DNA from 3 places in the Streptomyces sp. NPDC093591 genome. Region 1 is predicted to be linked to each of the others. Evidence: riboswitches for the same ligand, from Rfam matches in the RefSeq annotation. Region 1 holds a riboswitch; each other region holds the start of a gene.
The links. A riboswitch is a leader RNA that binds a small molecule or an ion and turns the genes downstream of it on or off. The one in region 1 is predicted to bind cyclic di-AMP.

Region 1 (10,312 bases):
AAGTGCGCCACGCGTGTGCGGTGTCAGGCCGGGCGGACCACGCTGTGGATCGACGACTCTCCGTCGTAGTAGATCGACTCCTCGCGGACGTAGGCGCCGGGCTTCGGGGCGTGGATCATCATGCCGTTGCCGATGTAGATGCCCACGTGGGTGACGTCGTCGTAGAAGAAGATCAGGTCGCCGGGCTGGGCGTTGGAGAGGGAGACCGTGGTGCCGGCGTTGACCTGGTCGTAGGTGACGCGGGGGATGTCGACGCCTGCGGCCTTCCAGGCGGCCTGGGTGAGGCCGGAGCAGTCGTAGGAGTCGGGGCCGGTGGCGCCCCAGACGTACGGCTTGCCTATCTGGGAGCGGGCGAAGGCCAGGGCTTTGTCGGCCTTCGTGGCGTACGAGGAGTCCGAGGTGGACGAGTCCGAGGTGCTGGAGTCGGACGAGGACTCGCTGCTCTCCTGCTGCTGGGCCGCCTCCTGGCGTTGGCGCTCCGCCTCGGCCTGTTGGCGGGCCAGTTCCGCCGCCTTGCGTGCGGCCTCCTCCTGCTTGCGCTTCTCGATCGCGGCGAGGCGTGCCTTCTCCTCCGCCGTCAGCTTCGAGAGGAGCTCGCGTGCGTCGGCGAGCTTCCTCTGGACGGTGGTCTTGGCGGTCTGCAGGTCGTTCTGCGACTCGGTGAGCGTCTCGAGGCTCTGGGTGGCCTCCTGGCGCTTCGTCATCGTCGCGGACTGCTGCGTGAAGTAGTCGTCGACCGCTTCCTTCTGACGGCCGGTCATACGGTCCATCAGCTGGGTCTGGTCGAAGTAGTCCTGCGGGGTGTCCGCGAGGAGGAAGGTCGCCGTGTCGGGGGCTGCGGCGCCGGTGCGGTACTGGGCGGCGGCGTTGCGGCCGAGTTCCTCGCGCGCGTCGTTCAGCTTCTGGGTGCGCTTGGCCACGTCGTCGAGGAGGGTGTCGACGCGCTTGCGCTGCTTCGCGGTCTTCTCCTTGGCCGCGTTGTACTTCTCGGTGGCCGACTCCGCCTGGCGGTAGAGGTCGTCGACCTTCTTCTCGACCTCTTCGAGGCTCGGCTTGTCGTCCGCCGAGGGGCTCGCGTTGGCCGTCTGGGACAGCAGGGCCACGGAGGTGAGGGCCGCCGTGGCGAGGGCGGGGGTCCGTATGCCTGCTACGCGCGTACCCGCGGGACGCGACTTGCGGTGCGACGCCAAGGGAGGCGACTCCTTCCGTACTCCGCCTACCGAGTTAGCTGTCGGGTTCGGGCGGGTGGTCCGGAAGGGTTGCCCTACGGCCTGTCCCTGGACGGGATCGGGCCGATTCACCCCAAGTTCGGTGGGTCCCCGGCTCCGGCAGCGCGGCGGCGTACCGGACTCGGCGGAGGCCGTGCGGCCCGGCGACGTTCGCCGGTGGGGGTCGTACGGCCTGCCCGGCACGGTAGCCAACTCGTGTGGCCCCTGTGAAGGTTGATGTTCGATATGCCCGATACATTTTCGTGACCTTGGGTCAGGGCGTTGGGGGCGGGGGGTGGTGGGGGTGGGTGTGGGGTGGTGTGTGACTGGTTGGGTGGAGTGTGGACTTTTAGTCGTCTTTGGTCGTCGGTGAGGGGTCAGGGGCTTGGCGGGTAGTGCGGGTTCGGGTTGGTTTCGGACCGTGACGGGGTGGGTGTGGAGGGTGAGGGGGGTGTCGGCGGTGGTCGGGCCTGGAAGATCATCTGGTTGTGAAACCGACGATGTTCTCGGGGTGGCCGCGGGCTGTCAGTGGGGCGCCCTAGACTCGGAGAGCGATGAGCAGCCTCTTTGATGACAGCTTCCTGGCGGACCTCCAGGCCCCTCGCGGCCACGAGGAAGAACTTCCGCCGCCGCCCGAGGACGATCACACTCCGGAGCCGGTTCCGGACGATCTGTTCGGCGGGAAGTTCGACGTGCCTCCGGACCGGGACGCCTACTACCGCGACGGCGCCCCGCGCCCGGCCATCGACGCGGCCGCGCTGCTGGAGGGGCTGAACGAGAACCAGCGTGCGGCCGTCGTCCACGCCGGCGGCCCGCTGCTCATCGTGGCCGGTGCCGGGTCCGGCAAGACGCGGGTGCTCACCCACCGCATCGCCCATCTGCTCGCCGAGCGGAATGTGCACCCGGGGCAGATCCTCGCGATCACCTTCACCAACAAGGCCGCGGGCGAGATGAAGGAGCGTGTCGAGCAGCTCGTCGGCCCGCGCGCGAACGCGATGTGGGTGATGACCTTCCACAGTGCGTGCGTGCGCATCCTGCGCAGAGAGAGCAAGAAGCTCGGGTTCACGTCTTCCTTCTCGATCTACGACGCCGCCGACAGCAAGCGGCTCATGGCGCTCGTCTGCCGGGATCTGGATCTTGACCCGAAGAGGTTCCCGCCCAAGTCCTTCAGCGCCAAGATCAGCAACCTGAAGAACGAGCTGATCGACGAGGAGGACTTCGCCGCTCAGGCGACGGACGGCTTCGAGAAGACCCTCGCCCAGGCCTACGCCATGTACCAGTCGCGGTTGCGGGAGGCCAACGCCCTCGACTTCGACGACCTGATCATGACGACGGTCAACCTGCTGCGCGCCTTCCCGGACGTCGCCGAGCACTACCGCCGTCGCTTCCGCCATGTGCTGGTGGACGAGTACCAGGACACCAACCACGCGCAGTACGCCCTCGTGCGCGAGCTCGTCGGGACCAGCGAGCACCCGGTCGACGTACCGCCCAGCGAGGACGACATCCCGCCCGCCGAGCTGTGTGTCGTGGGCGACGCCGACCAGTCGATCTACGCCTTCCGCGGCGCGACCATCCGCAACATCCTCCAGTTCGAGGAGGACTACCCGGACGCGACGACCATCCTGCTGGAGCAGAACTACCGTTCCACGCAGACGATCCTGACCGCCGCCAACGCGGTCATCGAGCGCAACGAGTCGCGCCGCCCCAAGAACCTGTGGACCAACGCGGGCGCGGGCGCCCGCATCACCGGCTATGTCGCCGACACCGAGCACGACGAGGCACAGTTCGTCGCCGACGAGATAGACCGACTGACCGATGCGGGGGAGGCGAAGGCCGGCGACGTCGCGGTCTTCTACCGTACGAACGCCCAGTCCCGTGTCTTCGAAGAAGTCTTCATCCGCGTCGGCCTGCCCTACAAGGTCGTCGGCGGGGTGCGGTTCTACGAGCGCAAGGAGGTCCGGGACGTCCTGGCCTACCTGCGGGTGCTGGCCAATCCCGAGGACTCCGTGCCACTGCGGCGGATTCTGAACGTGCCCAAGCGGGGCATCGGCGAGCGTGCCGAGGCGATGATCGACGCCCTGTCCCAGCGCGAGAAGATCAGCTTCCCGCAGGCGCTCAAGCGCGTCGACGAGGCGTACGGCATGGCCGCGCGCTCGACCAACGCCGTCAAGCGGTTCAACACGCTGATGGAGGAGCTCCGTACGATCGTCGAGTCCGGCGTGGGACCGGCGACCGTCCTGGAAGCGGTGCTCGAACGCACCGGCTATCTCGCCGAGTTGCAGGCCTCCACCGACCCGCAGGACGAGACCCGGATCGAAAACCTCCAGGAACTCGCCGCCGTGGCGCTGGAGTTCGAGCAGGAGTCGGAGGAGGGGGAGGCGTCAGCCGGCCTCGCCGCCTTCCTGGAGCGGGTTGCACTGGTCGCCGACTCCGACCAGATCCCCGACGAGGACGAGGACGGCTCCGGCGTCATCACCCTGATGACCCTGCACACCGCCAAGGGCCTGGAGTTCCCGGTCGTCTTCCTCACCGGCATGGAGGACGGCGTCTTCCCGCACATGCGTGCCCTCGGCCAGACCAAGGAGCTGGAGGAGGAGCGGCGGCTCGCCTACGTGGGCATCACGCGCGCGCGTGAGCGGCTTTATCTGACGCGGTCGTCGATGCGGAGCGCGTGGGGGCAGCCGTCGTACAACCCGCCGTCCCGCTTCCTGGAGGAGATCCCGGCGCAGCACGTCGACTGGAAGCGCACGGGCGCGTCCGCGCTGGTCTCCTCCGGCCCGGCGTCCGGTGTGGCCGCCTCACTGTCCTCGTCCCGCTCGCGCTCCGCGGCCTCGGGCGCGTCCGGTTTCGCCACGCGCCGTACCTCGGAGAAGCCGGTCGCCCAATTGGCGGTCGGGGACCGGGTCACGCACGACCAGTTCGGGCTGGGCACCGTGATGGCGGTCAAGGGCACCGGCGCGAACGCCGAGGCGACGATCGACTTCGGGGACACCAAGCCGAAGCGGTTGCTGTTGCGGTACGCGCCGGTGGAGAAGCTCTAGCAGCGCTGACAAGTGTGCGCCCCCGTTGTAGATCGGGGGCGCACATCGAAGTCGATGAAGTCGTCGGCCGTCGGCCGGTTACGACGGGTCGAGGCCGTGGCTGCGCAGCCAGGGAAGCGGGTCTATGGCCGAGCTGCCACCCGGCCGTACCTCGAAGTGCAGGTGCGGGCCGGTCGAGTTGCCGGAGTTGCCGGAGTACGCGATCGGGTCGCCGGCCTTCACCGTCGTACCGGAGGCGACGCGGTAGCTGGAGAGGTGGCAGTACCACGTCTCCGTGCCGTCCTTCGCGGTCACGATCATCATGTTGCCGTAGGCGCTGTTCCACTGCGTCCGGACGGTGCCGTCGGTCGCGGCCATCACCGTCGTGCCGTACGAGACGGGGAAGTCGATGCCGGTGTGAACCGACATCCAGTTGATGCCGGCCTGGCCGTAGTAGGCGCTGAGGCCGTGCTGCGCCACCGGGAGGGCGAATTTGGGGCGCAGCCGCTCCTTGCGGGCCGCTTCCTCCGCCGCCTTCTTCTTCTCGGCCACCTGCTGGGCCTTGAGGTCGATGCGCTCCTGCGTGCGGCTGGCCCGGTCGGCGAAGTCGTCGGCGCCGGCGGAGAGGCTCTCGAGCTGGGTGTCCAGCTTGTTGTTCGCGGTGGACGGCTTCACGGCCTGGGCGTCCGAGGCCGTCGTCGCCGTGTCCTTGTCGTCGGTCGTCAGGGTGCCGACGGAGGCGGCGGCGATCCCCGCGACGCCCATCACACACGCCGAGGGCACGGCGACCGTCAGCAGCGCGGAGCGCTTGGGAGGCGTACGGCGGCGGGAGCGGGACCCGCTGCGGGAGGCGGCGCGTGGGGAGGGGGCAGCAGTGGACTCCTCCTGGCCGTCGAGGAGCGGGGACGCGGCGGGGAGATCGCCGGTGGCGCTCAACTCGGCGTCGTGCTGGGCGGGATCGCCGTACGCGGCGGGGTCGTCGTACGACGTGGGGGCGGCGTGGTCGATCTGCTCGAAGTGCGCGGTCGCCTGCTGATCGAAGGATTCTGCTGACTGCTCGTACTCGTCGGCTGCCTGCGCGGTGGTGCCGGTGCCGCCGTCGGAGTTCCACTGGGTGGCGTCGTACGTCCCGGTGTCGAAGGTCTGCGTGCCCCATTCCCACTGCTGGGTCTGGTCGGCCGGGGCGCCGGACTGGTCGGGCTGGAGCCAAGCGCTCGCGTCCCAGTGACCGGAGGTGTCGTGGCCGGTGGCCTGCTGCGGGACGAAGGCGAGCCGCTCGTGTTCGGCCGTCCAGGCCGTGGTGTCGTACGCGCCGGTGTCGTAGGCGGCGTGGTGCTGGGCCGCGTAGGCGTCGTAGTTCACGGTGTGGTGGTTGCCGGTGGACCACTGAGTGGTGTCGTACGCGCCTGTGTTCTCGCCGGGAAGGCTGCCGAACAGGGGGTCCGCGTCGAAGGTCGGGGCCGCGTGGGCGTGGTCGGCGGCGCCGAATTGAGTGGCGTCGTAGGTGCCGTAGGTGGTGGAGTCACCGTAGTGGGCTTCCTGGGCGCCGTACGACGCGTAGTGCGCCGAGGCGGCATCGGAAGCCGTAGCCGGGGAGGTCATGGTCCCCGACGGGTGACGATCGTTCACCAACTTCTCTCTCGCCTCGACAACAGGGGCTGCCAGAGCAGTGCGGCGACTGTACCCGGCGGTACGCGGGCACGACAATCTTCGGCAGGTTTCGCGCGCGAAGGAAACGGGCATTCGGCCGTGTTTTGGCGGACTGTGGGCGCGAGTTTGGCCTTGTGTTCGAAGATTGTTCGATGTCGGTGGGCTGTCCTGAGGCTGTGTGCCGAGTGTGAGTCGGGTGTTGGGCTGCTGTCGGGGCGTCGTGGGAGCCGTGTCGCGGGAGCTGTTGTGGGAGCTGTTGAGGGGCGGCTGTCACGCCACTGTCAGGCCGTCGGCCTGTGCGGTGGTCTCCGTTCCTGTCCGCGCGGTGTCGAGGGCCTGCCGTATCCCGGTCGCCACGGCGGGGTGCACGGGCAGGGCGAGGTGACCGATGCCGGTCACGCGGACGTTCTGCGCCATCAGGTCCGGGTGGTCGATGCAGGCCGTCTCCAGCGGGTCCATCAGATGGTCGAGGTCGCTCCAGAAGCTCACGAAGTGGGTGCGGCAGCCGGGCGCGGGCCTGGCCAGTTCCTCGAGGACCGGTGAGCCGGGGCGCATCTGACGCACGATGGGATGCGCGTTCGCCAGGGGGGCGACGAGCGTGCCGGAGTGCGGCGTGCCGAGCGTGACGAGCGTGCGGACCCTGAGGTCGCCGCCGAGGCGCTGCACGTAGTAACGCGCTATCAGCCCGCCGAGGCTGTGTCCGACGATGTCGACCTGGCTGCTGCCGGTGCGCTCGCAGATCCCCTCTATATGCCGGCCGAGCAGTTCGGCGGCGGTGCGGATGTCGCAGGTCAGCGGGGAGTAGTTGAGCGACTCGACCTGGTGCCTGCCGTGCTGGGCGAGGCTGCGGCGCAGCAGGACGAAGACCGAGCGGTTGTCTATGAAGCCGTGCAGCAGGACGACCGGGGGTTTCGACTCCGTCGGCAGCTGGGCGGTGTCCCGGGTGGGGAGTGCGGGGGTGGTCCGGCGCTCCTGGGTGATGCCGGAGGGGTACAGGAGCAGGTGTCCGGCGAGGATCGCGATCTCCAGCGCGGTCGCCTTCAGCAGGGCCAGGGAGAGGCCGGCGAGTCTGCTCGGGAGCAGGCGCTGGCAGAGCGGAAGAAAGGGGAGTGCTGCCCCGGTGACCTTCATGGCCGACCTCCTTGCGGCACGCGGGAGGACGGCTTCGGCCCCCGTGTGCCCTCGTGGGAAGTCGCGGCGGAGGTGGCCGGCGGGGCATGAGGGAAGCGCGTGGGGTGAGTGAGGCGCGTGGCATGAGCCAGTGCTGTCGGCCAGGGTGCGCCGAAGACCTGGCGGGGCTCCCTGCCGGTGTGACGACGAGGCCCCCCGCTGTCGTGCCTTACCTGCCCTGCGTGCCCTTCGTGCGACCGTCGATGCGCCGCGCCGCCACGGCGCGCGGTCTGCGGCGCGGTGGTGCGGCGACCTCGTTGCGGCTCCCGTTGCGCGTGGTTCCGCTGCGACGCGGGTGCCGCAGACTGCTGCGGCCCGTGTGCCGCAGAGATGTGGAACGGTGCGCGGCGAACGTGTCCCACCGTGTGATTTCCCCCTCGGTCTGCACCGCGAAACTGCCGGTTGCGGGATGCTGGAGATAACGTTCGTTCACCTCTTCGGGCAGCGTGGCCCGGGGCGTCCGTACCGTGGCGGCATGTCCGATGCGGTGAGCAGCGGAAAAGTGCCATACGCGCACCATGTATGGGATGTGCCGTGTGTGCGGCATAACTCATACATGAGCGGTACTTGTCGGTACGGATGGATCTAGTCGCTTCATGGAGGCAGTGATGGGTGTGGCAGCCGGTCCGATCCGCGTGGTGGTGGCCAAGCCGGGACTCGACGGCCACGATCGGGGCGCCAAGGTCATCGCGCGGGCACTGCGCGACGCCGGTATGGAGGTCATCTACACCGGCCTTCACCAGACTCCCGAGCAGATCGTCGACACCGCGATCCAGGAGGACGCCGACGCGATCGGCCTGTCCATCCTCTCCGGCGCCCACAACACCCTGTTCGCCGCAGTGATCGAACTCCTCAAGGAGCGCGACGCGGAGGACATCCTGGTCTTCGGCGGCGGGATCATCCCCGAGGCGGACATCGCCCCGCTGAAGGAGCAGGGCGTCGCGGAGATCTTCACGCCCGGGGCAACGACGCAGGCGATCGTGGACTGGGTGCGGGCGAACGTGCGTCAGCCGGCTGCCTCCGGCGGTTGAGCCGACTTCCCGTGCGGGCCGGTGGGGGTGACCGTCCCTGAGGGCTGCCGCCCCCCGACCCCCGCTTCGGCCTTGAACGGGCCTCGTCCTCAAGCGCCGGACGGGCCGAGTGGTTCCAGCTCCTCGATCATGGCCGCCCGCAGCCGCAGCGTCGTGGCCAGCCGCTGGAACGCCTCCGCCCAGTACCCCCCGGCCCCCGGCGACGAGTCCTCCGACTCGTCCGGCACCGCCTGCAGACCGTCGAGGCGGCCGGCCTCGGCCGGGTCGAGGCAGCGCTCGGCCAGGCCCATCACTCCACTGAAACTCCATGGATAACTCCCTGCGTCCCGCGCGATGTTGAGCGCGTCGACCACCGCCCGCCCGAGCGGCGCGGCCCACGGCACCGCACACACCCCGAGCAGCTGAAACGCCTCGGACAGACCGTGCGTCGCGATGAACCCGGCGACCCACTCGGCCCGCTCGGCGGAGCCCAGCGTGCCGAGGAGCTTCGCCCGCTCGGCCAACGACACCGCTCCCGGCCCGCCCGCTTCCGGAGCCGAGGGCGACCCGAGGAGCGCCCTCGCCCACTCACCGTCCCGCTGCCGTACCGCCGCCCGGCACCACGCCGCGTGCAGCTCACCCTGCCAGTCGTCCGCCACCGGCAGCGCCACGATCTCCTGAGGCGTACGCCCCCCGAGCCGCCCCGGCCATGTGCCGAGCGGCGCCGCCTCCACCAACTGGCCGAACCACCACGACCGTTCACCCCGCCCGGCCGGAGCCTTGGCCACGACCCCGTCGCGCTCCATGCCCGCGTCGCACTCGTGCGGCGCCTCGACACTGATCGTCGGCGCCTTCCGCGTGTGGTCCAGCGCCACGCACGCCCCGGCGCGCACCGCCATCCGCGCGGCGAGCGCCGAACCCGGCAGTGCCGAGAGCAACTCGGCTGCCGTCGCCCGGACATTGCGGCTCCGGTCGGTCAGTGCCTGCTCCAGGAACGGCTCGTCCTGCGGACCCAGCCCGGTCCGCAGCGAGTCGAGGAACATCAGCCGGTCCTCGGCCCGCTCCGTGGCCCATGTCGCGGTCAGCAGCTCGCGGGCGGCGGCGGGCTCACGGGCGCGTATCACGGAGAGAAGGGAGACCCGCTCGGCGAACAACCCCTCCTGCCACAGCTGTCGGATCCTGGCAGAGTCCTCCAGGTGCGGCACCGCCGCGCCGCCGCCGGGCGCCGCGCGCAGGGCGAACCGCCAGTCCGGGTTCAGCCGGGCCAGCCACACCGCCCTCGGGCCCGCGAACGCCAGCGCCGCCGGCCGTAGATCCGTACGCCCCCGTGCCGCGTCCAGCAGTGCGGGCAGCGACTGAGGGGGTGGAGCGAAACCGCGCTCGTTCGCCGTCGCGAGCCACTGGGGCAGCAGCTCCATGAGGTCCGGTGCCGTGCCTCTGCGGCCGCCGCCCGCCGCGCCGGGGCGGTCGGCCAGCAGCATCGCCAGCCTGCGCGCCGCCGCCGGAGGCAGCTTCGGCCGCAGGTCCTCCGGGGCAGGCTGCGGACGCTGCGCCGCTCGCGCCGGCCGCAGTCCCGCCCGCCGCCGTACGGTCTCCACGGCCGCCGCGTCCAGCAGCGCCGCCGGCGCCTCCCGGCCCGGTGCGCAGCCGGGGGGTGTACGCCGGTCCGTGCCGAGCAGTGCCGCTGTGACGAGCTCCTCCCAGGCGCCGGGCGGGGACGACTCCACGGCTCCCGGCGCGGGTGAATCCACGGGAACGGAGGGCCTGTTCATACGGTTCCTTCCTGGATTCCTGGTTGGTGGGTGCCGTGGAGGTTCGTCCCACGGTCGGTGCGAGAGGTGCCGCTCAGCACAGCTGCACCGCCTCTCCCTCCCCCTCCGGCCAGGCCGTCAACGGGGTGAAGCCACGGTGGCCGCACTCGCCGAAGACCTTGACCGGTGCGCCGCCCGACAGTGCGACCAGGCGCCACAGGCCGGGGCGGGCGCGGGCGGCCGGGGTCAGCGGCAGTGCCGTGTCCGCGTCGGCGTCCGCCAACTGCCACGAACCCTCGTCCGGAGTCGGTATGACCCGCTCCAGGGTCACCGGAACGGAGTCCAGCCACGGGTCGTCGCGGAGCGCCTCGCCGTAACGGGCGGTCGCCTCGGTCGTCGTCACACCCGGCGGCCGGGTCGCCGTCGGCGCGGGCGGTGCGAACTGCTCGCCCAGAGCCGCGCGCAGCTGCCCGGCGCCCGGGTACGCGGCCACCTCCGCCTCC
Region 2 (10,312 bases), on a different contig from region 1:
GAGGGACCGCGGGCGGTGCATGTGCTGAACGCACCGAGCCCCGCGGCGACGGCTTCCCTGCCGATCGGGCGGGAGGTGGCCCGCAGAGCGTTGGCGGTGCTCGGGGAGGCTTGAGCGGCCGAGGGGGAAGCAAGGGCGTCGGCCGTGCCGGTCAAGGCGGCCGTGCCGGTCACGGCCCGGAGGGTGACCGTGCGGAGCACGTAAAATCGACCCCACTGTGTCTGACTCCCTCAACGCCCCCGAAGTCCCCCAGCCCGGCGCCTCCGGTCAGCCCGGCATTCCCGGCGCCCCGGACGCTTCCGGCATTCCCGGCGAGGACCACCCCGGCCACGTCCCCGGTGTCTCGGTTCGGCACACCCGGGCCAAGGGTGAGCCCCGGTTCCCGGACGGGCCCAAGGCCGACCCCGCCGGGTCGCACTTCGAGCGGCGGATCCGCAGCTTCCAGCCGCGGCGGAGCCGGGTGACCGCGGGGCAGGCGGACGCGTTGCAGCGGCTCTGGCCCAAGTGGGGGCTCGACATCGACGGGCAGCGCGTCGTCGACTTCGCCGAGCTGTTCGGGAACGACAACCCCGTCGTGCTGGAGATCGGCTTCGGGATGGGGGAGGCCACGGCCCAGATGGCCGCCGCCGACCCCGGTACCAACATCCTCGCCGTCGACGTCCACACCCCCGGGCAGGGAAACCTGCTCAATCTCGCCGACCAGAACGGGCTGCCCAACATCCGGGTCGGCAACGGGGACGCCATCATCCTGCTGCGCGAGATGCTCACCCCCGACTCGCTCGACGGGCTGCGCGTCTACTTCCCCGACCCCTGGCCCAAGAAGCGGCACCACAAGCGGCGGCTCATCCAGCCCGAGTTCCTCAGCCTCGCCGCGACCCGGCTGAGGCCCGGCGCCCTCCTGCACTGCGCCACCGACTGGGAGCCGTACGCCGAACAGATGCTCGAAGTGCTGACCGCGCACCCCGACTTCGAGAACACACAGGAAGACGGCGGTTTCGCGCCCCGTCCCCCGTTCCGGCCGCTGACCCGTTTCGAGGGGCAGGGACTGGACAAGGGTCATGTGGTGAACGACCTGCTCTTCCGGCGCGTACAGCGGTAGGAGCAGCGGAAGAACATCCGGCGGACGACTGGATGGGACGAACATTCGGCCGCCAACGGATGGCACGAACCTCCGGCGGACCACCGGATGGGAAGAGCATCCGGCCGACGACCGGGCGAACAGTACCGACAAGAGCGTCTACAGCAGCACCGAAGCAACCCCCCACCGGCGCCAGAGCCCCTCGCGCTGCTGCGGGCGGCGCCCCTGCCTCGTTAGGGTCAATGCCGTGGCCACCTGTCCCCCGTACCCGACGCCCCCCACCGGCCCCGCCAGCGGCGCACGGCGGCACGCGCACTGGTGGCAGCAGCGGTGGGTGCGTTACGGCGCGCTCAGCACCCTGCTCGCGCTCTCCGGGCTGGTCATCCTCGCCCTGGTACGTGAGCAGACCGGCACCGAAGGGTTCCTGGTCGGGCTCGGGCTCGCCGTCCTGCCCGTGCCACTGCTCGTCGCCTCCTTCCGGTGGCTGGACCGGGTCGAGCCGGGGCCCTGGCGCAATCTGCTGTTCTCGTTCGCCTGGGGCGCCTGCGCGGCGGCGCTGATAGCGATCGTCGCCAACAGTTTCGCGACCAGATGGATAGCGACCGCGACGGCCGATCCGTCGCACGCGGACACTCTCGGCGCGACGGTCATAGCGCCCGTCGTGGAGGAGACGGCGAAGGCCGCGGCCGTGCTGCTCGTCTTTCTCTTCCGCCGACGGGACTTCACCGGGATAGTCGACGGCGTGGTGATAGCGGGGGTCACCGCCACCGGCTTCGCCTTCACCGAGAACATCCTCTACCTCGGCACCGCCTTCGGTACCGACCAGCTCTCCGGCGACAGCGGTATCGCCTCCGTGACCGCGGCGACCTTCTTCGTCCGCGTGATCATGTCGCCCTTCGCGCACCCGCTCTTCACGGTCCTCACCGGTATCGGTTTCGGCATCGCCGCGCTGTCGGGCGACCGGCAGCATGTGCGGCGCGTCCTCCTTCCCTTCTCCGGGCTGCTGCTCGCCATGGGCATGCACGCGCTGTGGAACGGCTCGTCGTCCTTCGGGGAGTTCGGTTTCTTCGCGGTGTACGCGGCCTTCATGGTGCCCGCGTTCGGGCTGCTGACGTGGCTGGTGATCTGGACCCGGCAGCGCGAGCTGCGGACCGTGCGCGAGGAGTTGCCCGCCTATGTCGTCGCCGGGTGGCTGACGCCGGGCGAGCCCTTCGTGCTCGGCTCGATGCGGGCCAGGCGGACGGCACGGCAGTATGCGCGGCGGCGTGGGGGGCGGGCTGCGGCTCGGGGGGTGGCGCAGTACGAGGCGTACGCCACGTCGTTGGCGTTTCTACGGCATCGGGGGCGGCGTGGGCGGGCCGGCGCCGACTTCGTCGTACGGGAGCGGGAGTTGCTGCACGAGTTGTGGCGGCGTCGGGAGGTGGCGCGGCCGGCGCTGGAGCATGCGGGGGCCGCGCAGGCTTGGTCGGCGTACGGGTATGGGGCGCCGGTGCCGGTTTACTGGCCGTCGTATGGGCAGCCGTACGGGGACCGGTACGGGGCGGCGCCGTATCCCGCGTACAACCCGTATCGGACGTGAGCGGCGGGGTTGGAGCGGCTCGGGGTGTCGACCTCGTTGCCTCGCCCCCGCCGCCCCTACCCGTCCCATCCCCCAGGGGCTGCCGCCCCTTCGACCCCGCGCTTCCTGGGGGCTGCCGCCCCCAGACCCCCGCATCGGCCCTGAACGGGCCTCGTCCTCAAACGCCGGACGGGCTGAAATGCACGGGCCGGCGCCGAGAAGCGAGGTCAGCGCCGCAGGGCCAAGCCCCCTACGGGTGGGTGGGGGCTAGGAATGGCAGTGCCTCAGGCGGACGCCTCCGTCAGGTTCGCCAGTTCCTCGTCCGTCAGGGTCAGCTCGGCCACTCCCAGCAGCGCCGGCAGTTGTTCGAGTGTCCGGGCCGAGGCGATGGGGGCCGCTACCGTCGGCTGGGTCGCGAGCCAGGACAGGGCCACCGTGGCCACGGGGGCCGCGTGGGCCTGGGCGACCTCGTCGAGCGCGGCCAGCACCCGTTGGCCCCGCTCCGTCTCCAGGTACTTGCCGGCGCCCTGGGCGCGCGGGCTCTGTACCGCCGTATCGGCGCGGTACTTGCCCGTGAGGAAGCCGGACGCGAGGGCGTAGTACGGGACCGCCGCGAGGCCTTCGCGTTCGGCGAGGTTCTGGAGCTCGCCCTCGTAGGTGTCGCGGGAGACCAGGTTGTAGTGGGGCTGAAGAGCCACATACCGGGCCAGGCCCTCGCGGTCGGAGAAGGCGAGGGAGGCCGCCAGCCGTTCCGCCGAGATGTTGGACGCGGCGATGTGCCGGACCTTGCCCGCCTTCACCAGCTCGTCCAGGGCGCCGATGATCTCCTCGACCGGCACTTCCGGCTTGTCGAAGTGGGTGTAGTAGAGGTCGATGTGATCCGTGCCGAGGCGGCGCAGGGAGGCGTCGGCGGCGGCCTTGATGTTGGCCGCGGTCAGGCCCTGGAAGTCGGGGTGCTGGCTGGCCTTCGTGGCGATCACGACGTCGTCCCGGTTGCCGCGCGCCTTGACCCACTTGCCGATGATGGTCTCGGACTCACCGCCCACGTTGCCCTCGACCCACGCCGAGTACGAGTCGGCCGTGTCGATGAAGTTGCCGCCCGCCGCCGCGTAGGCGTCGAGGACGGCGAAGGACTGGGTCTCGTCGGCGGTCCAGCCGAAGACGTTGCCGCCGAGGGAGAGCGGGAAGACCTCGAGGTCGGAGGAGCCGAGCTTGCGCAGGGAAGCAGTCATGCTCCCTGCCAACGCTCTTGGCAGAGGCCGTTCTTCCGGGTCCGCCGCAAAGTTCCCGTAAACAAGCGGCCCCGGCGCTCCGGAAAACCGGCAGCCCTGACGTCGGGGGGTTGCCGTCAGGACCGCCGGGGATCAGAAGTGGGGGAACCTCAGGGCGTGAGCCCCTTGCCGCGCAGCCACGCCAGCGGGTCGATGCCGCTCGTGCTGCCGTCGGGGTGTACCTCGAGGTGCAGGTGTGCGCCGGTCACGTTGCCCGTGGCGCCCACGCGGCCGATGACGTCGCCCGTGCTGACCTTCTGGCCGACGCTCACGCTGATCGAGGACTGGTGCGCGTACCAGAGCTCGGTGCCGTCGTCGAGGGTGAGCACCGTCTTGTAGCCGTAGGACCCGTCCCAGCCGGCGAAGGTGATCGTGCCGGAGTGAACCGCCTTGATCAGCGTGCCGGTGGGGGCGGCGAAGTCGAGACCCGTGTGGTAGCCGGAGGACCAGTAGGCGCCGGCCTGACCGAAGGTCGAGGTGATGGTGTACGAGGAGGTCGGCAGCGTGAACTGCTTGGCCAGCTCGGCGAGGCGCTCGGCCTCGGCCTTCTTGCGGGCCTCCTCCTCGGCCTTGGCCTTCGCGGCGGCGGCCTTGGCCTCGGCCTCCTTCTCCGCCTTGGCGGCCGCGGCGGCGGCCTCCTTCTCTGCAGCGGCGACGGCGGCCGCGGCGGCCTTGTTGTCGATCTGGTCCTGCTGCAGCTCGGCCTGCGCGATGATCCGGCTGCGCAGCGCCTCACCGGCGTCGGTGGTGCCCTGCGTGGTCTCCTCGGTCGCCGCGCCCATGCTGCTCAGCGCGGTCGCGGTGTCCTCGGCGGCCGCGGAGGAGTCGTCGTCGGAGATGAGGGGCAGGTCCGGCATGGTGATGGCGACCGGCGGCTTGCCGCTGTTCGCGCTGGCCATGCCGCCCGCGCCGACGGCGGCTATGACACCGACGCCGAGAACCGTGGAGCTGCGGGCGAGTCCCCCGCCGCGCTGCTTGGAGACGCGATGCCTGCCGCGAACGGGACGAATGGACTCCGCGGTGGGGTTCCACTCCTCCAACGGGCCCTCGTCGGTGCGGTAGCGGTCGTAGCCGAAGGTGTCGGTACCGCGTTGGCTCGGCACGAACGGGGCTTGCTGGGCAGGCCTGTTGGACGCCACGTGGGCGTGCTCCTTTCCTTCCTTCTCGCCTACCGGGTTAGCTGACGGGTTCGGAGCAGGAAGGTCTCCTACGCGCGTATACCGGCCGTGAGTTCACGGCGGCATCCATGCGATTCACCCCAAGGTGGTGGTTCCCCGGTTCCCTTGCGGGATTCGGCGCGTGCGCACGGAGCCGCCTCTTGTGACGGCTGGGACGACCGCGCTGCGTTATCGAACGTTAATAGACGCGGGGTGTGGATTCCAAGCTGTTCCGCTTGATCATTAACGATTCTCGCCTGGACTTACGGGTCATGAGCGGCCTAAATCGGGCGAGTTGGCCAGGACTCAGGGACCACACAGGTATTGACGGTATGTCAGTTGTTATGCGGAGGGCGGTCGCCCGGTCACGTCCGGTGACAACGATCAAGGTCGGTGTACGGCCATGAGAGCCAGGTCGTCCGCCATGCCGCCCCCGGAGTGCCTGCGCGCCTCCGCCGCGAGCACGTCGAGCAGCGCGGCCGGCTTGCGGCAGGCGTTGTCCCGTCCCGCGAGCCGCGCCTCGGGGTCGTAGAACCGGTCCCTGTCGTCCCGCGCCTCGGACAGACCGTCGGTGTACAGCAGCAGCGTGGCACCGCTCGGGAAGCCGGCCTCCTGGGCCCGGTCGGGCCAGGCGCCGAGCTCACCCATGCCGAGCGGCAGCGCGGGCTCGGGGGCGTGCAGCGGGCGCACGGCGCCGTCGGCGTACAGCAGCAGGGGCGGTGGATGCCCTCGGTTGACGAGGCGCACGGTCCCGTCGCCGTGCGGCAGCTCGGCGAGGACGACGGTGGTGAAGCCCTCGGAGGACTCGATCCCCTCGCGCCGCGTGCGTTCACGCGCCGGCGCCCGCTCCAGCCGCTGCGCCACCGCCTCCAGCGTGACCTCCTGCTCGGCGGCCTCCCGGAAGGCCCCGATGACGACGGCGACCGCCGCGACCGCGCCCATGCCCTTGCCCTTGCCCTTGCCGCGCACGTCCCCCACGACGAGCCGGACGCCGTGCGGAGTGTCCTCCACGGCGTACAGGTCGCCGCCGATGGAGGCGCCCTCCTGCGCGGCCTCTACCGTGCCGCGATCTGGACACCGCCGATCCGCTCGGCGGGCTCGGGCAGTACGGCGCGCTGGGCGGCCTCGGCGATCTCCCGGGCGGAGGCGAGGCGCTCGCCGCTGCGCCGGACGAGGACGTTGACGAGGACGGCGAGCACGGCGACGGTGACCACGGTGACCAGCTCGGTGATCACCTCCGCCCGGGAGATGCCGCCGAGGATGAGGCGGAGCGTGAGCAGTACGGCGAAGGCGGCGAGGCCTGTGAGCACCGTGCCGCGCAGCGAGGAGAGCGGGGCGGCCACCAGGGGCGCGGCGGTGAAGAAGGGAGCGCCGGTGAAGTCGGTGGGCGTGTGTAGTCGTACGCGCCCCCGGCCGCGATCAGCAGGGCGGGGAGCAGCCGGACGAACCGGCGTGCGTACGAGATCCGCCGTTCCTCCACCTCACCAGGGTTGCCGAACCGGGGGCGGCGAGCGAGTCGGAAAATCTTCGCGCATCATCGCGGAAAACACTCAGGGCCGGAACCAATTGGTTCCGGCCCTGAGTTTCAGTAGCGGGGACAGGATTTGAACCTGCGACCTCTGGGTTATGAGCCCAGCGAGCTACCGAGCTGCTCCACCCCGCGGCGATGACTCAATAGTACGCCATCCGCAGGACAGAAAGCACACGCCTTTCCCGGCGTCACGGCAGCAGGTGGGTATTCGGGGCTTTTGCCCGTTCCTCGTACTCCGGCAGGACCAGGACATCCACCCCCTCCCCCGCCAGCAACCCGCTCCCGTCGGCGCCCACCACGAACGTGTCCGGCTCCCGCCAGGCCGTCACCACCCGCCGCACCCCCGCCTCCAGGATCAGCCGCGCGCAGGGCGCCGGACGGGAGGCCCGGCGGGTGCACGGCTCCAGGCTGCTGTACACCGTCGCCGATGCCAGCCTCGGATCACCGGCCGCGATCTTGGCCAGCGCCGCCTCCTCCGCGTGCACCACGGGATCGTCGCCCTCCCTGGAGTGCCCCCGCGCCAGCTCCGTGCCGTCGGCCGCCACGACCACCGCCCCGACGCTGAAGGCGGTCGCCGAGGGCGGGCACTGCGCGGCCAGGTCACACGCCAGTGCCAGCCAGTGCCGGTCCGCGGCGGAGGGAAGGGCGCCGACGCCGGGCGCCGTCGGCTCGTAGCGCATCAGGACGACGTCCTCGATCCGCCGCGTCTCCAGCAGCCGCAGCCGCCCGCCCTGATACCCGCCCGGCCCGAACAGCCGCGGCGCGTCCGGATCCCCCACGAACAGGGGCGCCAGCACCAGCTGCACCTCGTCCGCGAGGCCCTGCCGCAGCAACTGCGTATGGATCGTGCCGCCACCCTCGACCATCAGCCGCTCGACGCCGCGCACCTCGCGCAGATGCGCCAGCAGCCCGCGCCAGTCCAGGTCCGCGCCCAGTGCGACCACGTCCGCCGCGACCGGCGTCCGCCGCAGCCGCTCCGCGCCCTTCTCCGTCGTATAGACGATCTTCGCGCCGCCCGTGTGCCAGAAGTTCGCCGCCGGATCCAGCTCGCCGGACGCGCTGACCGTGACCTTGAGCGGATACTCCGGCTTGCCCGCCGCCACCCGCGCGGCCCGCCGCTCGGCCGAGTTCACCAGCAGCCGGGGATTGTCCGCCCGGATCGTGCCGGCGCCGATGAGGATCGCGTCGACGGAGGCCCGTACCTCGTCGACGCGGTCGAAGTCGGCCGGGCTGGACAGGAGCAGGCGCTCGGGGGTGGTGTCGTCGAGGTAGCCGTCCAGCGAGACCGCGGCGGACAGCAGGACGTAGGGGTACGACGGCATCGGCGCGCTCTCCGGCTCGGTCGGGGAAAACTCGGGCTTGGTTCAAGTTTGAAACAAACCTACACTGGGGGCATGACGACTCGCTGGCTCACTCCCGAGGAGCAGCGCGCCTGGCGCGCCTACATCGCCTCCGCCGCCCTCGTGGAGGACGCGCTGGACCGGCAGCTCCAGCAGGAAGCCGGCATGCCCCATCTGTATTACTCCATCCTCGCCACCCTGTCCGAGACTCCGGAGCGCCGGTTGCGCATGACCGATCTCGCGGAAGGACTGAAGATCACCCGCAGCCGGCTGACGTACGCCGTGACGCGCCTGGAGAAGGACGGGCTGGTGCGGCGCGAGGACTGCCGCTGGGACAAGCGCGGCAGCATCGCGGCACTCACCGAGGAAGGGATGCGCGTCCTGGAGCGCACGGCTCCGGGGCACGTGGAGACGGTACGGGCGCTGCTCTTCGACCGGCTGACCCCGGAGCAGGTCGGGCAGCTGGAGGAGATCTTCACCGCGGTCGCCGGGGGCTTCCAGGGCGAGGACGCGCACGCCACGGCGGACGACGTGCCCTGGCGGCGGCGCTCCGGCAAGTCCTGTTCGTGAGGCAGGAGCGGGGAGGCACGAGCAGTGAGGCGCCCGTCCGGGCCGTGCTGCGGCTCTGTGACGTGGGCGACAAACTTGTTGCTTCAAATTTAAAGCATGAGGTAGGGTCCTGGACCGAGGACCTGCTTCAAATCTGAAGCAGCTGGCCCACGTACGGAACCCGGAGATCCCGCATGCCCGACTTCACCGCCGCCGCCACCCAGCGCGCCCGCGTCCGGGTCCCGCTGCGCTTCCACGACGGTTACTCCGTGGACGCCGAGCTGGTCACCTTCCACGGCCTGACCGACGGCCAGGAGCACGTGGCCGTCGTCCTCGGCGACCCGGCCCCCGGCACCACCCCGCTGGTCCGGCTGCACTCCGAGTGCCTGACCGGCGACGTCTTCGGCTCGGCCCGCTGCGACTGCGGCCCCCAGCTGCGCGAGGCCGTCGAGCGCATCGCCGAGCGCGGCGGCGTGCTGCTGTACCTGCGCCAGGAGGGCCGCGGCATCGGCCTCTACAACAAGCTGGACGCGTACGCCCTCCAGGACCAGGGCCTCGACACCTACGCCGCGAACGCCGCCCTCGGCCTGCCGGAGGACGCCCGCGACTACACGGCGGCCGCCCAGATGCTCACCGCCCTCGGCATCGGCGAACTGGACCTGCTCTCCAACAACCCCGACAAGGCCGACCAGTTGCGCGCCCTCGGCATCGAGGTCCAGGGCCGCGTCCCCACCGGCGTCTTCGCCACCCCGGACAACGTCCGCTACCTGCGCGCGAAGGTCCTGCAGACCCAGCACACGCTGCCACTGGGAGATCTCGCGGGGCTGAACGTGGGCTGAGCGACGGCAAGACGAAGGGGCGGGCGTCCGATACCGGACACCCGCCCCTCAGTCGTACGTCGACTACAGCCTTACGGCGGCTACGGCGTGACCTTCTCGATCGTCACCCCGCCGACACCCGCGGTCGTCCCGCGCGTGTTCACCAGCCGTACCTCACCGAAGAGCTGCCGGCCCTCGGGCACCGCCCGCGCGGCAGTGACCTCCGCCGCCACCTTCGCCGAGTCGCCCGTGCCGAGCTTCACCGGCGCCGACTCGTCGACGGTGACCGATCCGAGCGCGGAGGAGAAGAACGCGTCCCGGTAGTCGAACGCGGTGGAGCCGGACGGCACCTCGAAGCCGACGACCTCGACGGTGTACTTGCCGGCCGCCGGGTTGGCGATGGAGACGGCCTCCTCGGAGTCGCCGTCCGCGGACTGGCCGACGAGCTTGCCCTCGGCGTCGTACACGTTCAGGTCGAGGTCGGAGCCCAGGTCGGAGACCTTGCCGATGGCGACGTCCAGCGACGTGGTGCCCTCGGGCACCTCGACGGTGCTGGTCTGCGTCTCACCGTTCTTGATGGTCGGCCGGGCGGTCTTCGACGAGCCGAGCGCGCCGCCCTTGAGGTTGCCCTCCACGGCCTCCAGCTTGTTGGTCACCGTCCAGGAGGCGGCGACCGGCGTGCCGACCTTGGCCTCCGGCACGTGCACGGACGCCGGGTCGAAGGAGGCGCCGTACACGGTGGCGTTCAGCTTGTACGGGTTGTCCAGCAGGGCCGACGTACGGCGCGAGTCGACCTCGATCTCCCAGACGCCGGGCAGCGGGTCCTCGTAGGAGGCGATGTCCGTCGTGTTCGGGTCGGTGTCGGCGACCGGGGTGCCGTACGGGCTGATGGCGCTGAACATCGTCCGGCTGCCCTCCGCCAGGCCGCCCAGCGTGACCTGGAGCGACTTCGTGCCCTCGGGGACGGTGACGAAGTACGACTTGACGTTGTTGCGCTGTACCGAGCCCGA
Region 3 (10,312 bases), on a different contig from region 1:
GGTTGGCCCGGTTGGTTCGGCCGCCCTGATCCATCCCGTCGGCTTCCGCGGCGGGCAGTCCCTCCATAGGGCTCCTCAGGCTCCTCGACTCGTGGTGCGCATACGGGCACGCATGTGTGTACGTGCGTACGAACGCGTACGTGCCCGTACGGCGGTTGCTTGCGGCCTACTTCGCCGAGTCCGCCGCCTTCACGAGCGCATCCTTGTCGACAGCGCCCACGTAGACCTTGCCGTCGTCCGTGATCAGCGCGTTGATCAGGCGGGTCTTGAAGACCGTCCCCGAGCCGAACTTCCCGGTGACCTTGTCGCCCAGGGAGTCGAGGAAGCCGCCCATGTCGCCGCCGGCCTCGGCGCCGGAGGGGATCCCCTCGCCGCCGGTGTCGAAGACGGCCACGGAGTTCCAGCCCTCGCCTATGACCTCGGGACCGCCCTCGGCCGCCTTGCCCGGCTCACCCGACTTGCCCTCGGACTTCGAGCCACCGAACTCCTTCTCGAGCTCCTTGCGGAACTCGTCCTCGGACTTGGTGCCGCCGTGCTTCGGAGCGGCCTCTTCCAGCTCGCCCTGCTCGGTGACCTTCGCCCCCTTGGGCGGGGTGAAGTCGAAGGTGGAGGCGGCCGGCTTGGCGAAGCTGACCTTGGTGAAGCCCGCGTCGATCACTGCCGCGCCGCCGCTCGACGGGGTCAGCGTGAACTTCAGCGGCATTCCGGTCTTGGCGTCCACGGCCACGGTGATCGCACCGACGGTGGTCCCGGACTGCTTCGGCTTGATGAGCAGCCGGTACGCGTCCCGGCCGGCGACCTGCGCGGTGCCGTCGACGGTGACGGAGGTGGTGTCGTCCACCGCCTTCAGGGCTTCCTCGGTGAGGTCCTTGGGGGTGGCGGGCATCTCTTCGAGCTTGCCCTGCTCGCCCTTCCCCTTGTCCTTCCCCTGGCCCTGCCCTGCCTGCGGCACATCGGCGGTGCCGTGGAAGACCTCGTTCGACTTGCTGTCGTAGCCCCAGATGTCCTTGCCGTTGTGGATGAGGCTGTACTCGGAGGCGTTCTCCAGCAGGGAGAGCTTCTGCTTGTCCTCGCCGTCGAGGGCGACGCGCAGGGTGTGCGTGCCGGACGCCAGCTCGGTGAGCTTGGCGGATGGGTCGGCGGACGATCCGTCGCCCGAGCCCGAGCCCATGGCGCCGGACGCGAGGCTCGACTCCAGTCCGCCGAGGTCGGGCAGCCCCAGATCGGTGGTGATCTTGAAAGTGCCGGACAGCTGCTGTACGTCCGACTGGGCGATCTTCTCGATGAGTTGCTGCGCGGTGATCTCCGGCAGGTCCGGGTCGCCGGAGTCGGCGATCGCCGGGACGAGCCCGATGGTCGCCGCCGCGACTCCCACGACCGCGACCGGGACGACGTACCGCGCGGCCTTGCGCCGTCCGGCGCGCAGGTCGTCGACCTCCCCGGCGGTCGTACTGTCGTCCGATGCGTACGGTGCCATGTGTGCCTTACCTCCGTCGTCGGCGGCGGCTGTCCGTCTCGTTTCCTCGCCCGTGAGTCTCTCGACCCCGCACTCGTCCACCCCTGAGCCGCCATTCTCACCCGAATCGGTGAGGAGTGGTGATTTCCGTGGTGTCCATCTGACCAAATCGGCCGGCAAGATTCGTCAGTCTTCGGAGCCAACTCCGCGTACACCTGCGGTATGACACAGAGAGGCGGCACCTCCCCCGACCCGTAGGGGTCGGACGGGGAAGACGTGGTTGCACCGGGGCGCACCGGAGTTGGGGGGACACGGTCGCCGAGGACGGCCCTGAGCTCCCGCCGGCCGAAGCCCCGCTCCCGGAACTCGGCTCGGCCTGCGGGGCATTGAGGAGGGCGGGGCCATCCACGGTGACGATCAGGCTCTTACAGAGGGGAGGCGATCTCCCGTGGGCCCCAGGCATTCCAGCCCGTCCGGCGTTTGAGGACGGGGCCGTTCAGGCCGATGGGGGTCCAGGGGCCGAGCCCCCTGGCCGGGGTCGAGGGGGCGGAGCCCCTTCAGGATGGGACGGGAGGGGCGGCGGGGGCGAAAACCTACCCGGCCCGATGCACCACCGCGTCGCACAACTCCATCAACGCGGCCTTGGCATCAATGTCCGGCAACGGCGCCAACGCGGCCCGCGCATCCTCCGCATACCGCACCGTGTCCCGCCGAGCCTGCTCCAACGCCGGATGCGCCCGAAGCTGAGCCAATGCCTCCGCGAGCCGCGCGTCGTCGCTCAGATCGGAGTCCAGCAACTCGCACAGCGCGATGTCCTCCGCCAGCCCCAGCCGCTCGGCCCGCTCCCGCAACCGCAGCACCGGCAGCGTAGGAATCCCCTCCCGGAGATCCGTTCCCGGCGTCTTCCCGGACTCATGGGAGTCACTGGCGATGTCCAGCACGTCGTCCGCCAGCTGGAAGGCAACCCCCAGCCGCTCCCCGTACTGGGTCAGCACATCGACCACGGTCTCGTCGGCGCCCGACATCATCGCCCCGAACCGGCACGACACCGCCACCAGCGACCCGGTCTTCCCGCTCAGCACATCGAGGTAGTGCTCCACGGGATCCCGCCCGTCCTGCGGCCCCGCGGTCTCCAGGATCTGCCCGGTGACCAGCCGCTCGAACGCCTCGGCCTGCACCCGCACCGCCTCGGGCCCGAGGTCGGCCAGGATGTGCGAGGCGCGAGCGAACAGGAAGTCCCCGGTCAGGACGGCGACCGAGTTCCCCCAGCGGGTGTTCGCGCTCTCGACGCCCCGCCGTACCGCCGCCTCGTCCATCACGTCGTCGTGGTACAGCGTCGCCAGATGGGTCAGCTCCACCACCACCGCCGAGGGCACGACCCCCGGCGCATAGGGGTCCCCGAACTGGGCAGTGAGCATCACGAGCAACGGCCGGAACCGCTTTCCACCCGCCCGCACCAGATGCTGGGCGGCCTCGGTGATAAAGGGGACCTCACTCTTGGTGGCTTCGAGCAATCCCTCCTCGACAGCCGCCAATCCGGCCTGGACATCGGCTTCCAGAGCCTGGTCCCGCACGCTCAGCCCGAACGGCCCGACGACGGTCACGAGGGGTCTCCTGTCTGCTGGTGTCTTCTGGCGGTTACACGGTTTGTCGATAGGTCGCTGCCATCACTCAAGTCAGCGTATCCGGTCACGTTTCGATCACCGATGCCGCCCACCCGTCCACCATGGGCGGTATTGGATCACGACCGGTATGTTTTTGATCGCGTGATAAGGCCGGATATCCATCGACTTATAGGGAAGTAGCGGCCTGCGTCCCGAACCGAAGTCGACATCGAGCCCGAGGGCAGCCCCCCGCCCCGCTCCGACCACGCCTTCTTCGGCCGGCCCAGAGGCCTGCTCACGCTCTCCGGCCTGGAGGTCTGGGAGCGCCTCTCGTTCCTCGGCATGCAGGCCATCCTCGTGCTGTACTTCGCCGACACGGTCGCCCACGGCGGTCTGGGCATGTCGCCCGGATCCGCCGCCTCCGTCTCCGCCGCCTCCCCCGCCTCCCCCGCCTCCCCCGCCTCCCCCGCCTCCCCCGCCTCCCCCGCCTACGGCACCCTCGTCTATCTGGTCTCCGTCGCCGGCAGCCGGCTCGCCGACCGCGTCCTCGGCTCGTACCGCGCGGTGCTGTGGGGCGGCATCCTCATCGCCTGCGGCCACTACGCCATGGCGGTGCCGACCGCGGGCATGACCTGGGCCGGCCTCGGCCTGATCAGCGCGGGCACGGGTCTGCTCAAGCCCAACGTCGCCACCATGGTCGGCAAGCGGTACCGCACCGATGGCGACCGCCGGGACGCCGGCTTCGCCCTCTCCTACACGGCGATCGACATCGGCGCCTTCGCGGGCCCGCTGATCACCGGCTGGCTCGGCGACCACGGGGGCCGGCACCGGGGTTTCTCGGCGGCCGCGATCGGCATGCCGTTCGGCCTGACCCAGTACGTCGTCGGCCGGCGCCACCTGGCCGGACGCAAGCACACCGCCGAGTTCGCGCTGCCCCCGCAGGCCATGCGCCGCGCGATCCGCCTGATCGCCACAGGCCTCGTCGCCACCGCCGCGGTCGCCGTCCTCCTCGCCGCCGCCGGCCCGCTCACCATGGACCGCTTCGTCGACCTGCTCACCCTCGTCTCGGTGATCGCCCCGGCCGTCCACTTGGCGGTGATGTTCGTCGGCCCGCGCGTGCCCCCCGAGGAACGCGGTCGCCTCCGCCCGTACGTCGTCCTCTTCCTCGCCTCGACGGTCTTCAACTTCATTCTCTTCCAGGCGTACTCGACGATGATGCTGCCGGCCTCGACGGACGCCGAGACGTCGATCCTCGGCTTCGGCTTCCCGGCCGGCTGGTCCGCCTCCGCCCTGGGCGCCTTCGAGGTCGCCCTCGCGCCGCTCGTCGCCGCGCTGTGGGTCCGGATGGGGCACAGACAGCCGCACGCCTCCAACAAGATCGCGGTCGGGGCCGTACTCGGCGGCCTGTGCTTCCTGCTGATGGCGCTGCCGACCTCGGGGCCGCCCGGCCACTCCTCCGGCGACCACCTCATGTCCGTCTGGTGGACCGTCGGTTCGTACCTGCTGCCCGGCCTCGGCGACATCCTCCTGGAGACCTCCGGCACGTCGGCCTCGAGCAAACTCGCCCCGGCCGCCTTCGGCGGCCAGACCATGTCCCTCTGGTTCCTGTCCCTGGCCCTCGCGAACGGCATCCAGGCCCAGACGGTCAAGCTCTACGACGACGTCTCCCAGCCCGCCTGCTTCGGCGTCGACGGCGCGATCACGGTGGCCGCCGGGCTGGCCGTGACGGCCGCGGCACCCTGGCTGCGCCGCACGATGCACCCGGTGCACTGACCGGAAGCGAGGCACCCCATGCCCGGACCGGGCACGACGCGGCCCGAGCGCCGACCGGACACGGCACACCCCACGCACCGACCGGACACGACGCACCCGGCGCACCGACCAGACGGGGATCCCGCTCATGCACATCCGTACGCCCTTCCCCCACGAGGCGACTCATGAGGACATCTGGATCCCGCTCCAGGACGGGACTCTGCTGTACGCGCGCGTGTGGCGCCCGCTGACGGACGAGCCCGTACCGGCGCTCCTCGAATACCTGCCGTACCGCCTGACCGACTGGACCGCACCCCGTGACCACCAACGCCACCCCTGGTACGCCGGCCACGGCTACGCCTCCGTGCGCGTGGACATCCGGGGCACGGCAACAGCGAGGCATGCCGACGGACGAGTACCCGGCGACGGAGCTCGCCGACGGGGTCGAGGTGGTCAACTGGCTGGCGGCCCAGCCCTGGTGCCACGGCAGGGTCGGTATGTTCGGCATCTCCTGCGGCGGCTTCAACTCCCTCCAGATCGCGGCCCTCGCGCCCGAGCCGCTCAAGGCGATCGTCACGGTCTGCTCGACGGACGATCGCTATGACAACGACGTGCACTACCTCGGAGGTTCCGTCCTCGCCGTCGACATGCACGCGTGGGCGTCGACCATGCTCGCCTTCGTCGCCCGCCCGCCGGACCCGGGACGTCGCCAGGGGCGAGTGGCGCCTGGAGGTCGCCCCCCGGTACGGCGGCACGCGCGTGCACCCCGAGGGTCGCGTGTACCCCGAGGGTCTGGAGTTCACCGAGGACGCGCTGGAGACGTACACCATCGACGAGTCGGACCCGTTGTCGGCCCGCACCCGCTCGGACTGGTCGATCCGGCTGCACCGCCCGGAGACGGCGTGGGACGTGACGGTGCGGGCGCGCTCGGAGATCAGCTGTGACCGGGAGTGTTTCGTCACCTTCAACGAGGTGGTCTGCCGGGAGGGCGAAGAGGCGCTTTTCCACTGGACATGGGAGAAACGGACTCAACGGACAGCCGGTTAACGGCGAGTTGGAGCCATTGCCCGATTTGCCGTTCTTGTGGACGCCAGTGAATTGGGTCACTCGCACCCGGTCGCACGCCCGACCGGACACACCCCCTTCCTTCCTTGCATCAAGCGCAAGTTGAGGCTTGGCAACCGCAAAGGATCAAGCACCCCATACACACCAGGCCATGGTCAACAGGCATGACAGGTGACCATGACACTTGTTCCGGTCATGTGCTCTCGCATACGTTCCCGCTCAGTCGGGCGGACGCCGAATCCTGCCGCCGCCCGAGCCACCCACCCACTCACTCACGCACGGCAGGAGCGGGGGACCCAGGTAAGTCGCCGGACCGGCCGCCTTGATGGCGCACCGGACCGGCTCGGGGTGAAGTTCGCGCTGCCGCACGGCGGCGCGGCCGGGCATCTCCCGCCCGAACCCGACAGCTCACCTCGCAGGCGTCGGAGAGGAACAGCGCCATGGCCCGAGGCAAGCACCGCCGCCCCAGAACCAACCCGCTCACCCGCCACGTCGTCGCAGCCGGAACCGGTACCGCGGCCCTCGCTCTCCCGCTCCTGAGCGCGACCACCGCCGACGCCGCACAGCCGGCCCAGGCCCCCGCCGTCGCGCAGGCGGCACCGCAGTCCACGCCGTCCGCGGCGAAGGCCAAGTCCATCACGTACACCACGAAGAAGGGCGACACGCTCTACGGCATCGCGGACCGGTACGACGCGCAGGGCGGCTGGCGACAGCTCTACAAGGACAACCGCAAGGCCGTCGGCGACAACCCCCGGCTGATCCACCCGGGCCTCGACCTGAAGGTCCGGGCGACGAAGGCCGCCGCGGCGAGCACGAGGGCCGAGAAGACGTCCGCACCGGCCAAGAAGTCCGCCGTCGCCCACGCCACCCCGGCCTCCGTGAAGTCGTACCCGGACAACCTCGACGGCTGGATCCGCAACGCACTGGACATCATGGCGCAAAACGGAATTCCCGGTTCATACGACGGGATTTACCGCAATGTCATGCGTGAGTCGTCGGGCAACCCGGCCGCCATCAACAACTGGGACTCCAACGCCGCGGCCGGCACCCCGTCCAAGGGTCTCCTCCAGGTCATCGACCCCACCTTCGCGGCCTACCACGTCCCGGGGACGGTCTACGACCCCTTCGACCCGGTCGCGAACATCACGGCCGCGTGCAACTACGCGGCCGCGCGGTACGGCTCGATCGACAACGTGAACGGCCCCTACTGACGGCCCTTACCAGGCGAATTCACTACCGACAGATCTAAAAACGGGCACTACTGGGCGAAGTCGGCCAGGATCCCCGTGAAGAGCCTCTCGAGGACGACGGCGATGCCGTCGTCCTCGTTCGAGAGGGTGATCTCGTCGGCGACCGCCTTGAGTTCGGGGTGCGCGTTGGCCATCGCGACACCGCGGGCGGCCCAGTGGAACATCGGGATGTCGTTGGGCATGTCACCGAAGGCGATGGTCTGGTGCGCGCCGAGGCCGAGGTGCTCGGCGGCGAGCGCCAGACCGGTCGCCTTGGTGACGCCGCATGGCTGGAGTTCGACGGTGCCGGGCCCCGACATGGTGACCGTGGCCAGGGAACCGACCACCGCGCGCGCCGTCGCCGCCAACTCGTCGTCGGACAAGGTGGGATGCCGCAGCAGCACCTTGCTGATCGGCTCGCACCACAGGTCGTCGCGGTGCCGGACGCGTACGGCGGGCAGGGTGGGATGAGGCATCAGGTACCCGGGTTCGATGAGCGTGAGCCCGTCGACGCCGTCCTGGTCGACGGCCGCGTACACCTCCCCGACCTCGGCCTCGATCTTGCCGAGCGCGGTCTCCGCCAACTCCCGGTCCAAGGTGATGGACCAGAGCAGACGGTCCGCGCCGGCGTCGTACAACTGCGCGCCCTGTCCGCACACCGCGAGCCCCGTGCTGCCCAGGACATCGAGGAGCGGCCGCACTCGGGGCGCGGGCCGCCCCGTCACGACGAGGTGCTGGGCACCGGCCGCCGCCACCAGCGCGAGCGCGTCGAGGGACCGGTCCGAGAGCGTGTCGTCGCCGCGCAGCAGCGTCCCGTCCAGGTCAGTGGCAATGAGTGAATATGCGATGGGTGGGGCCATGATCAGAGAATACGGACAGGACGCCCCATCGACTCGATGCGAACCGGACGGCTGCTGTGTTCACATGTGTTGACATCAGTTCCGGTTCCACTGCTGTTTCCGCGTTCGCTTCCGCGCCCGCAACTGCCCTCCCGCTTTTGCGATTTCACCCCCACGTGGTGCTCGCGAGCTCCTCGACGGTGATGTCGATGCGGTGGAACAGACGTCGCCCGACCGCGCCGACCAGGAAATTCGTCGAACTCGGCGACGCGAGCTCCGCACTGCCCAAGACAGCCGACTCACCCGTAACGTGTGCCCGACCACATGGCAATGGCATACGGAGCGTATGAGAGTGAGGCAGCACCCCATGCCCCCCTTCGATCTCCCCGAGGGCGACCCCTTCGGCACGCACAACCTTCCGTACGGCGTCTTCTCCCTCCCCGGCTCGGACTCCGCACGCCGGATCGGCGTCCGGCTCGGCGACCACGTCCTCGACGCGGGCAAGGCGGCGTACGCGCTCGGCTCCCCCTACGCCCCGCTGCTCGCCCAGGACTCCCTGAACCCACTGCTCGCGGCGGGCCGCACGACCTGGTCGGACGTCCGGCGCGCACTGACGGCGTGGGTGACGGTCCCGGCGCACCAGGAGGCCATCGCGGACCTCCTCCACCCACTGTCCTCAGTGACCCTGCACCTCCCCTTCGAGGTCGCGGACTACGTCGACTTCTACGCCTCCGAGAACCACGCCCGGAACGTCGGCCAGATCTTCCGCCCCGACGCGGCGGACTCCCTGACTCCCAACTGGAAGCACCTGCCGATCGGTTACCACGGCCGTTCGGGCACCGTGGTGGTGTCCGGCACGGATGTCGTACGACCGTCCGGCCAGCGCAAGGCCGCCGCCGATCCGGCCCCGGTCTTCGGCCCGTCGGTCCGCCTGGACATCGAGGCCGAGGTCGGCTTCGTGGTCGGCATGCCGTCTCAGATGGGCAAGCCGGTGGCGCTCGGCGACTACCGGGAACACGTCTTCGGCCTCTGCCTGTTGAACGACTGGTCGGCACGCGACCTCCAGGCCTGGGAGTACGTCCCCCTCGGCCCGTTCCTCGGCAAGTCCTTCGCCACCTCGGTGTCGGCGTGGATCACCCCGCTGGACGCGCTCGACGAGGCACGGGTGGCGCCTCCGGAGCGGACCCACCCGCTGCTGCCGTACCTGGACGACTCCGACTCCGAGACGGAACCCGGCGGCTACGACCTTCGGATCTCCGTTTCGATCAACGGCCACGTGGTCTCCGAACCCCCCTTCTCCACCATGTACTGGACGGCCGCCCAGCAACTCGCCCACATGACCGTGAACGGCGCCTCGCTGCGCACCGGCGACCTGTACGGCTCGGGCACGGTGAGCGGCCCGACGGAGCGCGAGCGCGGGTCACTGCTGGAGCTGACGTGGAACGGGCGCGACACCCTCGAACTCCCGGACGGCAAGCGGACGTTCCTGGAGGACGGCGACGTGGTGACACTGTCCGCCTGGGCGCCGGGGCCGGGTGGGGTTCGGGTGGGGCTGGGGGAGGTCACCGGGCGAGTTGTACCAAGCAGTTGACCGAGGCCGCATCTTGTACTTACCGCTTGATACAAGCGGTAAGTACAAGTCTGCGCAAATGTCCGCGTACACGGCTGCCCATATGCCGGTGCACATGTCGGCGCCATGTCTGCGTTCATGCCGTCTCCACGGGGGTCTGTGTCTGTCATGCTCGAACTCGGTTCGCGCCCTTCCACGTCGGCGCCCGCATCCCGCGCACCCGTCGACCGCTACGCCCGCTGGGCAGGCCTGGCCGTCGGAGTGCCGGCCGCCCGCTGGCTGCTGCCCCTGAACAACGGGGAGGGCACCCTCTACGCCATCCTCGCCTTCGGCCTGTGCGCGGTGGCCGGAGTGCTGCTGGGCGACGCCCTGACCGCGCCGCGCCGGGGCGCGGTACGCACGGCGGGCCTCACTCCACGCCGGGTCCGCGACTACGTACCGCCCCGGATGACCCTCCTGCTGCTCGGCCTCGCGGCCGCACTGGTCGTCCTGCTGGCGGCCGCGGCCGCGGTGGCGTCGCCGGACGACCTGGGCCGTGCCGGGCGCGCGCTCACGGTGACGTGCCGGGGCGTGACCGAGTCGCACTCCCCATGGCCCGGCCTCTACTACGGCCTTCCCATCCTGGCCTCCCTCGCCCTGTCCACGGCCGCCTGCGGCTGGTCCCTGCGGCGCATCGCGACCCGCCCAGGCGACGAACAGTCCCGCCGCGACCGGACATTGGCGATCGTCGCCGCCTGGGGCCTGGTGGTCTCGTCCTCCCTGCTGGGCGCGGCGTCGACGGCATCGGGCGCGCTGAT

Region 2: linked by a shared signal. The riboswitch ahead of ACIREI_RS38045 (M23 family metallopeptidase) and the one ahead of ACIREI_RS23450 (NlpC/P60 family protein) in region 1 are both predicted to bind cyclic di-AMP.
Region 3: linked by a shared signal. The riboswitch ahead of ACIREI_RS29770 (transglycosylase SLT domain-containing protein) and the one ahead of ACIREI_RS23450 (NlpC/P60 family protein) in region 1 are both predicted to bind cyclic di-AMP.

What each region holds. Positions count from the first base shown of each region.
Region 1 is NZ_JBIWIY010000011.1:8,336-18,647, forward strand. Features, by position in the region: gene ACIREI_RS23450 (NlpC/P60 family protein) at 24-1,190, opposite strand; cyclic di-AMP (ydaO/yuaA leader) riboswitch at 1,199-1,366, opposite strand; gene pcrA (DNA helicase PcrA) at 1,763-4,249, shown strand; gene ACIREI_RS23460 (M23 family metallopeptidase) at 4,328-5,830, opposite strand; gene ACIREI_RS23465 (esterase/lipase family protein) at 6,149-7,009, opposite strand; gene ACIREI_RS23470 (cobalamin B12-binding domain-containing protein) at 7,657-8,079, shown strand; gene ACIREI_RS23475 (DUF5691 domain-containing protein) at 8,169-9,830, opposite strand; gene ACIREI_RS23480 (SWIM zinc finger family protein) at 9,904-10,312, opposite strand, start outside.
Region 2 is NZ_JBIWIY010000022.1:18,509-28,820, forward strand. Features, by position in the region: gene lhgO (L-2-hydroxyglutarate oxidase) at 1-114, shown strand, start outside; gene trmB (tRNA (guanosine(46)-N7)-methyltransferase TrmB) at 218-1,099, shown strand; gene ACIREI_RS38035 (PrsW family intramembrane metalloprotease) at 1,326-2,657, shown strand; gene ACIREI_RS38040 (aldo/keto reductase) at 2,921-3,868, opposite strand; gene ACIREI_RS38045 (M23 family metallopeptidase) at 4,018-5,046, opposite strand; cyclic di-AMP (ydaO/yuaA leader) riboswitch at 5,058-5,215, opposite strand; partial or broken gene ACIREI_RS38050 (PP2C family protein-serine/threonine phosphatase) at 5,449-6,544, opposite strand; tRNA gene ACIREI_RS38055 (tRNA-Met) at 6,654-6,727, opposite strand; gene ACIREI_RS38060 (dihydrofolate reductase family protein) at 6,784-7,917, opposite strand; gene ACIREI_RS38065 (MarR family winged helix-turn-helix transcriptional regulator) at 7,990-8,505, shown strand; gene ribA (GTP cyclohydrolase II) at 8,679-9,323, shown strand; gene ACIREI_RS38075 (S8 family serine peptidase) at 9,404-10,312, opposite strand, start outside.
Region 3 is NZ_JBIWIY010000015.1:163,012-173,323, reverse strand. Features, by position in the region: gene ACIREI_RS29795 (ABC transporter ATP-binding protein) at 1-67, opposite strand, end outside; gene ACIREI_RS29790 (outer membrane lipoprotein carrier protein LolA) at 167-1,477, opposite strand; gene ACIREI_RS29785 (polyprenyl synthetase family protein) at 2,050-3,060, opposite strand; gene ACIREI_RS29780 (peptide MFS transporter) at 3,289-4,833, shown strand; partial or broken gene ACIREI_RS29775 (CocE/NonD family hydrolase) at 4,961-5,859, shown strand; cyclic di-AMP (ydaO/yuaA leader) riboswitch at 6,137-6,312, shown strand; gene ACIREI_RS29770 (transglycosylase SLT domain-containing protein) at 6,318-7,088, shown strand; gene ACIREI_RS29765 (HAD family hydrolase) at 7,136-7,966, opposite strand; gene ACIREI_RS29760 (hypothetical protein) at 8,112-8,234, opposite strand; gene fahA (fumarylacetoacetase) at 8,313-9,536, shown strand; gene ACIREI_RS29750 (hypothetical protein) at 9,684-10,312, shown strand, end outside.